2 regions of the Streptococcus vestibularis genome follow, and region 1 is predicted to be linked to the other one. Evidence: predicted binding sites of a transcription regulator. Region 1 holds the regulator's gene; the other holds the start of a gene.
What was found. Region 1 encodes HrcA, which represses chaperone genes, less so after heat shock. Its sites were predicted from a motif close to TTAGCACTCNNNNNNNNNGAGTGCTAA; they were not measured.
Positions count from the first base shown of each region.

Region 2: a site for HrcA is predicted at 1,617-1,643, ahead of EL076_RS03175 (ATP-dependent Clp protease ATP-binding subunit). Genes of this name have one in related genera too.

Region 1 is NZ_LR134275.1:123,883-128,290, forward strand. It holds gene EL076_RS00755 (histidine phosphatase family protein) at 1-169, shown strand, start outside; gene EL076_RS00760 (M15 family metallopeptidase) at 156-953, shown strand; gene EL076_RS00765 (glycoside hydrolase family 73 protein) at 950-1,531, shown strand; gene hrcA (heat-inducible transcriptional repressor HrcA) at 1,724-2,758, shown strand; gene grpE (nucleotide exchange factor GrpE) at 2,798-3,322, shown strand; gene dnaK (molecular chaperone DnaK) at 3,408-4,408, shown strand, end outside.
Region 2 is NZ_LR134275.1:621,400-625,807, reverse strand. It holds gene EL076_RS03185 (DUF1797 family protein) at 249-479, opposite strand; gene argF (ornithine carbamoyltransferase) at 548-1,528, opposite strand; gene EL076_RS03175 (ATP-dependent Clp protease ATP-binding subunit) at 1,770-4,040, shown strand; gene EL076_RS03170 (NUDIX hydrolase) at 4,183-4,408, shown strand, end outside.

The sequences.
Region 1 (4,408 bases):
AACCTTTGCTTGGTTAATTGATCCTTCTGTAGAGCATCCTTCATTGGACAACGGTTCGGTTACTGTTGTTGCTTATGAAAATGGTAAATTTACATTAGAAGCGCTTGGCGATATGACCTATCGTCAGGTTGGGCGAGAGATAATAGAAAAAGAAAATGGTAAAAAATAACTATCCAAGTCGCCGTAAGGCGAAAAAGCAAACTAACTGGTTTTTGGTTATCAGTGGTGTCTTGATTACAGTTCTTTTAGTTGCAGCAGGACTTTATTCAGTATTTGGTGTCAGTCGTACGGTCCAACAAACCAATGGATTATCAGTAACAAAAAGTAGTAAGCAAGCTACCGATGCGACTCAAAGCAAGGATACAAAGGGACTACCTGACGTATCTCCTAAAGACTGGGAATTGCTTTTGGTAAATCGAGATAATAAGTCTAAAGAACTTAATCCTGAGCTTGCTAATGTCGATGGTGTTTCTGTAGATGCAAGAATTGCTAAGAACGTTAAGCAGTTTTTAGCAGCTGCTCAAGAAATTGATCCAAGTTATCACTTGATATCAGGTTATCGTAGTGTTGCTTATCAGACAGAACTTTATAACAGTTATGTTCAGCAGGAAATGGCTGCTGATCCGACTTTGACAGAGTCTCAGGCAGAGAAGAAGGTTCAGACTTATTCACAGCCACCAGGTGCTAGTGAGCATCAGACAGGTCTTGCGATTGACATGAGTACTGTAGACAGCTTAAATGAAGCAGATCCAGATACTGTGGCTAAGGTCAAAAAGTTAGCGCCAAAGTATGGCTTTGTTCTTCGTTTCCCAGATGGTAAGACATCGTCAACAGGTGTGGGTTATGAGGATTGGCATTTCCGCTACGTTGGTAAAGAATCAGCAGAGTACATGACTGAACATAATATTACTTTGGAAGAATATTTGGCATTATTAAAGGAGAAAACTAAGTGAGACGACGTTTTAAACTAACAGCCTTCATAAGCTTAGTTGCTCTTTTCGCTTTAGGTATTCTCTTGCCTTTGATTCTTCATGCCTCTACAGATGATAATGCTCGTTCGGTAAAGGTTGCTTATACGCAGAAAGGGTTTATTGAAAACTTAGCACCAACAGCACAAAAAATGTCTAAAAACTATGGTGTCCCTGCGTCAATTCTCCTTAGCCAAGCTGCATATGAATCGAATTATGGTAGTAGTCTCTTATCTGTTAAATATCATAACATCTACAGTCTCCCTGCTCAGCCAGGTCAAGAACGTATTCGTTTAAAGGATAGTATCTACAGTAAAGGGGAATGGCAATACCAAAAGGTGGATTTTGCAGTTTTTAAGGATTGGTCAAGTTCTATGATGACTTATTTAGAAGAACTTCGCCAAGGAACGTGGGGCGAGTCGACCTATAAAGAGGTGGCAGGAACGACTAGTTATAAAGTTGCAGCAGAAAAACTACAAGCTGCGGGTTTTAGCAGTGATCCAGATTATGCCAAACACCTCATATCTATTATTGAGACCTCTCATTTGTCAAAATATGATTGATAAGATTAGAGTACCTCTGAGGTGCTCTTTTTTTGCTTTTCTAGGTCTTAAGATGTATTTTTAGCACTCTTACAAAAAGAGTGCTAATTTTTTGGTTTTTTGGGTTGACATGTTCAAGTTTAGGTGTATAATAGAATCATAAGTTAGCAGTCGATGTGTTAGAGTGCTAATAAATAGAAATGAGGTGACATCGTGATTACGCAAAGGCAAAACGCTATTTTGAATTTGATAGTTGAGATGTTCACTCGTACACATGAACCGGTTGGTTCTAAAGCGTTACAAGAATCAATTGATTCGAGTTCAGCGACCATTCGTAATGACATGGCCAAGCTTGAAAAGATGGGCTATCTTGAAAAAGCTCATACCTCTAGTGGGCGTATGCCAAGCCGAGCAGGTTTCCAGTATTTCGTTGCTAATTCTTTGAATCTTGATACGATTGATGAACAAGATATTTATCAAGTGGTCAAGGCCTTTGATTTTGAAGCCTTTAAACTTGAAGATATCTTGGATGCAGCGGCGAAGCTGCTGGCAGAAATGACAGGATGTACAGCAGTGATTCAAGATGTGGAACCGACACGACAACGTCTGACTGGATTTGACATTGTTCATCTATCCAATCACGACGCTTTAGCGGTTCTTACTCTAGATGAATCTAAGCCGGTGACAGTTCAATTTGCTATTCCAAAAAATTTCTTGTCTAGTGATTTGGAAACTCTTCATAAGCTTGTTCAAGAACGTTTTTTGGGAAACACTGTCTTAGATATCCATTACCGATTGAGAACTGAGATTCCTCAGATTGTGCAAAAGTATTTCAAAATAACAGATAATGTTCTAGATTTGTTTGATTATATCTTTTCACAACTTTTTAAGGAATTGATTTTCATCGAAGGTAAGGTTGCATCACTGACTTATGCCGACTTAAAAACCTATCAATTTTTGGACAATCCACAACATGTGGCACTTGAGCTTCGATCAGCTATCTCCGATGATGAAGTGACCAAGATTTCGGTTGCAGAATCAACTGAAGAAGTGCTTGAAAATGTCACAGTTATGAGTCATAAATTCCTGATTCCTTATCGTGGGATGGCACTCATGCATGTGATTGGTCCAGTTGAAATGGATTATCGTCGCATGGTTAGTTTGGTCAATGTTATTAGTAGAGTTTTGGTTATGAAGTTGACGGATTATTACCGTTATCTCAATAGTAACCATTATGAAGTTAATTAAGCTATAACGTTTTAAAAAGTATAGAAAGAGGTGAATGCCTTGACAGAAGATATTAAAAAAGAAGAAGTAAAAGAAGAGGAAGCTACCGAGACAACTGAAGAAGTTGTAGAAGAAACAAGGGAAACTTCTGAGCTTGAAGAAGCACAAGCGCGTGCGGAGGAATTTGAAAATAAATACCTTCGTGCCCATGCAGAGATGCAAAATATTCAACGCCGTGCTAATGAAGAACGTCAACAATTACAAAAGTATCGTAGCCAAGATTTAGCAAAAGCAATCTTGCCATCACTTGATAACCTTGAACGTGCTCTTGCTGTTGAGGGTTTGACTGATGATGTCAAAAAAGGTTTGGAAATGGTGCAAGAAAGTTTAGTGCATGCTCTTAAAGAGGAAGGAATCGAAGAAATTCCAGCTGATAGTGATTTCGATCATAACTTCCACATGGCGATTCAAACAATGCCTGCAGATGATGAACATCCAGCAGACACGATTGCACAAGTTTTCCAAAAAGGTTATAAACTCCACGAACGCGTTTTACGCCCAGCTATGGTAGTTGTATATAATTAATTGAAAACTTGTCCGAAATGACAGAAAACTATGAATGAAAGATAAAAAAAGCAAAATAGAAATTAAAGTAAAAAGGGGAAAACATATGTCTAAAATCATTGGTATTGACTTAGGTACAACAAACTCAGCAGTAGCAGTTCTTGAAGGAACTGAATCAAAAATTATCGCAAACCCAGAAGGTAACCGCACAACTCCATCTGTTGTGTCATTCAAAAACGGTGAAATCATCGTTGGTGACGCTGCAAAACGTCAAGCAGTAACAAACCCAGATACAATTATCTCTATCAAATCTAAGATGGGTACTTCTGAAAAAGTTTCTGCAAACGGTAAAGAATACACACCACAAGAGATTTCAGCTATGATTCTTCAATACTTGAAAGGTTATGCTGAAGATTATCTTGGTGAAAAAGTAACTAAAGCAGTTATCACAGTTCCTGCTTACTTCAACGATGCACAACGTCAAGCAACAAAAGACGCTGGTAAAATCGCTGGTCTTGAAGTAGAACGTATCGTCAACGAACCAACAGCAGCAGCCCTTGCTTACGGTTTGGATAAGACTGATAAAGAAGAAAAAATCTTGGTATTCGACCTTGGTGGTGGTACATTCGACGTATCTATCCTTGAACTTGGTGACGGTGTCTTTGACGTATTGGCAACTGCAGGGGATAACAAACTCGGTGGTGATGACTTTGACCAAAAAATCATCGACCACATGGTTGAAGAATTTAAGAAAGAAAATAGAATCGACTTGTCAACAGACAAGATGGCTCTTCAACGTTTGAAAGATGCAGCTGAAAAAGCTAAGAAAGACCTTTCTGGTGTCACTTCAACACAAATCAGCTTGCCATTCATCACTGCTGGTGAGGCTGGACCTCTTCACTTGGAAATGACATTGACTCGTGCGAAATTCGATGATTTGACTCGTGACCTTGTCGAACGTACGAAAACTCCAGTTCGTCAAGCCCTTTCAGATGCAGGATTGAGCTTGTCAGATATTGACGAAGTTATCCTTGTCGGTGGTTCAACTCGTATTCCTGCTGTTGTAGAGGCTGTTAAAGCTGAAACTGGTAAAGAACCAAACAAATC
Region 2 (4,408 bases), 500 kb from region 1:
TATTCTTCAATATTATATCAGAAAACTGTATAATAATAAAGTATTTTTCTTATAAATGCGGAATTTCAGTATAAAAAATAAAAGATTGCACAGCAATCAAAAACTCTACGAAAACTTTTGAAGTGACTCCAATTTTTTGTAATTAAAACAAGCATAAACTGAAACTCTAGCCCTAAAAAAAACCTGAAACTATTGAGTCCCAGGCATTTTGAATTTTTGGACCCCTATCTGAGGATCCAAATTAATTATTAGTAAAGCAAATCATAGATTTCCATTGCAATCAAGTCGATGCTATCAAATGAGTATGACTCGCGAGCTTCAACATCACGCAATGTGAACACTGGACCATTTTCAGGATCGTTACTAAATGATACTTCGGCAACAACTACTCCTTCGCGTTCAAAATTACGTTTCAAATTACCACCATCAGCCGCCATCATTTCAAGACGGTTAATGATTCTCACCAAATGTGATTCCATGTTATTTCTCCTATTAATTGTGTATTTCTTACTTATTTTATCACACTTATGGGAAAAATGGGGGAATTTTAAATATTTTTCAAGGAATTGTACATAATGGCCTTAATAGAATGCATACGATTCTCAGCTTCTTGGAATATGATGTCACTGTATTTTTGGAAGACTTGATCTGTAATTTCTAACTCTGCCAAACCATATTTGTCATAGATTTCTTTTCCAATTTGGGTATTGAGATCATGAAAGGCTGGGAGACAATGCATAACGATAACATCTGGATTTTCTGTCTTGGCTAGTAGGTCTGCATTAATTTGATAAGGCAAGAGTAAATCAATACGAGATTTAAAATCTACCTCTTCACCCATAGATACCCAGACATCCGTATAAAGCATATCCACTCCCTTGACCTCTGAAAAATCATCTGTAATGGTTAAATCGGCACCATTATTATGTTTCTGAGCTAGGGCTACAATCTCATCTTCGGGTTGCAGCACCTCTGGGGCAATAATCTTAACATTAACCCCCAAGATAGCCGATGTCACCAAGAGAGAATTAGCCATATTGTTACGACCATCTCCAATATAGGCAATGGTCAAATCTTCCAAACTACCAAAACGCTCCTTCAAAGTCATGAAATCCGCAATCATTTGAGTTGGATGCCAGGTATCCGTCAAACCATTCCAGACCGGAACACCTGAGTACTTAGCCAAATCCTCGACATCTTCTTGCTTAAACCCACGGTATTCGATTCCATCAAACATAGATCCAAGCACCTTGGCCGTATCAACAACAGATTCCTTCTTACCCAGCTGAATGTCTCCAGCACCAAGGTAGGTCACATTCATACCTAGGTCCTGACCGGCCACTGTAAAAGCTGAGCGAGTTCTTGTAGATGTTTTTTCAAAAATCAAGGCAATATTTAAGCCATCTAAATATTTATGCGGAATTCTTTCCTTTTTTAACTGTTTAAATTTTATGGATAAATCAATCAACTCCTCGAGTTCTTGCTTGGTAAAGTCGATTTCTTTTAAAAAGGATTTAGCTTGTGTCATAGGTATCTCTCTTTCATTCTGAATAATATATAAATATTATATAATATTTTTTCATTTTATACAAGTGGTTTTGAATTAAAATTCAAAACCAGCACTCTTGTCAAGAGAGTGCCAAACCTAAATACTTTTTACTTGCAATCTACCTTCTGCATGCTATAATGGTGTCATAGATTTGACCTTTTTTGACCAAGTTTTTTTCATTAAAGGTCTTTCCCAATTCAAATAGAAAAGAGGTTCTGATATGCTCTGTCAAAACTGTAACCTTAATGAAGCTAGTATTCATTTATATACCAATGTAAATGGTAATCAGCAACAAGTTGACCTCTGTCAAAATTGTTATAAAATCATGAAATCTGACCCCCAAAACCCCCTCAATCAATTCAATCAAACAGGAGGTTCCAACTTCTTCGATGATTTCTTCAGCGACCTAAATAACTTCCGTTCTTCTAACGGTGATCTTCCCAATACACCTCCAACACAAGAGGGAGGCAACCGAGGAAACGGTGGCAATACACAAGGGCCAGGCCGTCCAGAAGGACCACGCCAACAAGCTCCTCAACAACCTCAAGGCCTTCTTGAAGAATTTGGAATTAATATCACAAATATTGCTCGTCGTGGAGACATTGATCCTGTCATTGGTCGTGACGAAGAAATTATTCGCGTCATCGAAATCCTGAACCGCCGTACCAAGAACAACCCTGTTCTCATCGGTGAGCCTGGTGTTGGTAAAACCGCTGTAGTCGAAGGACTTGCCCAAAAAATTGTTGACGGTAATGTGCCACAAAAACTCCAAGGCAAGCAAGTGATCCGTCTTGATGTGGTCAGCCTGGTTCAAGGGACTGGTATCCGTGGCCAATTTGAAGAACGCATGCAAAAACTCATGGAAGAAATTCGTCAACGTCAGGATGTTATCCTCTTTATTGACGAAATCCATGAAATTGTAGGAGCTGGTAATGCTGGGGATGGCAATATGGATGCTGGAAATATCTTAAAACCTGCACTTGCCCGTGGAGAGCTTCAACTTGTTGGAGCAACAACACTCAACGAATACCGTATCATTGAGAAAGATGCTGCACTCGAACGTCGTATGCAACCCGTTAAGGTAGATGAGCCAACAGTTGAGGAAACAATCACAATTTTGCGTGGTATTCAGCCTAAATATCAAGACTACCACCATGTCAAATACACTGATGAAGCCATTACTGCAGCTGCAGAATTGTCCAACCGCTACATTCAAGACCGCTTCTTGCCAGACAAGGCCATCGACCTTCTGGATGAAGCTGGTTCGAAGATGAACTTGACCCTCAATTTTGTTGATCCTAAAGATATCGACAAACGTTTGATTGAAGCAGAGAATCTTAAAGCTCAGGCTACTCGTGACGAGGACTTTGAAAAAGCTGCCTACTTCCGTGATCAAATTGCCAAATACAAGGAAATGCAAAAGCAAACCATCAAAGACCAAGATATGCCTGTCATCACAGAAAAACATATCGAAGCTATTGTGGAACAAAAGACCAATATTCCTGTCGGTGATTTGAAAGAAAAAGAACAATCACAACTTCTTAGTCTTGCCGATGATCTTAAATCACATGTTATCGGACAAGATGCTGCAGTTGATAAGATTGCCAAAGCTATCCGCCGTAATCGTGTTGGATTGGGTGCTCCAAACCGCCCAATTGGTAGCTTCCTCTTCGTAGGTCCTACAGGAGTCGGTAAAACTGAGCTCTCTAAACAATTGGCTATTGAACTCTTTGGTTCAGCTGACAGTATGATTCGTTTCGACATGTCAGAATACATGGAAAAACACGCTGTTGCTAAATTGGTTGGTGCCCCTCCAGGATATGTTGGTTACGACGAAGCTGGTCAGTTGACTGAAAAAGTCCGCCGTAATCCTTATTCACTTATTCTTTTAGATGAGGTTGAAAAAGCTCACCCAGACGTTCTTCACATGTTCCTCCAAGTACTTGACGACGGTCGTTTGACTGATGGTCAAGGGCGCACTGTAAGCTTCAAGGATACCATCATCATCATGACATCAAATGCTGGTACTGGTAAAGTTGAAGCTAGCGTTGGCTTTGGAGCTACCCGTGAAAATCGTACCAATTCTGTTCTTAACCAGCTTGGAGATTTCTTCAGTCCTGAATTTATGAACCGCTTTGACGGTATTATCGAATTCTCTGCCCTCAGCAAAGAAAATCTCCTTACTATCGTGGACCTCATGCTTGATAATGTCAACCAACGCTTGGCTAACAACGGTATCCACCTCAGTGTAACAGAGAAAGTTAAGGAAAAATTGGTTGACCTTGGTTACGATCCTAAGATGGGTGCTCGACCACTACGTCGTACCATCCAAGATTACATTGAAGATGCTATTACCGACTTCTACCTTGAAAATCCAAATGAAAAAGATCTCAAGGCAGTCATGACTTCAAAAGGCCACATTACCATTAAGTCTGCTAAAAAAGTCGAAAAAGCTACTCAAAAAGCTGAGGCAGCAAAAGAATCTGATTAAACAAATAAACCAAGTCATTACGACTTGGTTTATTTATCTTTTCATTTCCTATTTTCAAATTTATCCCTAATTCTGCCTAAATCAATAGGAAAATGAGCAAAATTTTAGTATAATATAGGCAAATAAACGTAAGGAGCAACTCATGAATCCAACATTTGGTGACAAGGTTGAGGGAGCTCATTATCAAACACGTTACGGTGTTTATGCTGTGATTCCTAACCAAGAAAAGACAAAGATTATTTTAGTCCAGGCTCCTAACGGAGCTTGGTTTCTCCCAGGTGGAGAAATCGAAGCAGGCGAGGATCACTATAGCGCATTAGAACGCGAGTTAATTGAAGAACTTGGGTTTACAGCCACTTTAGGCCAGT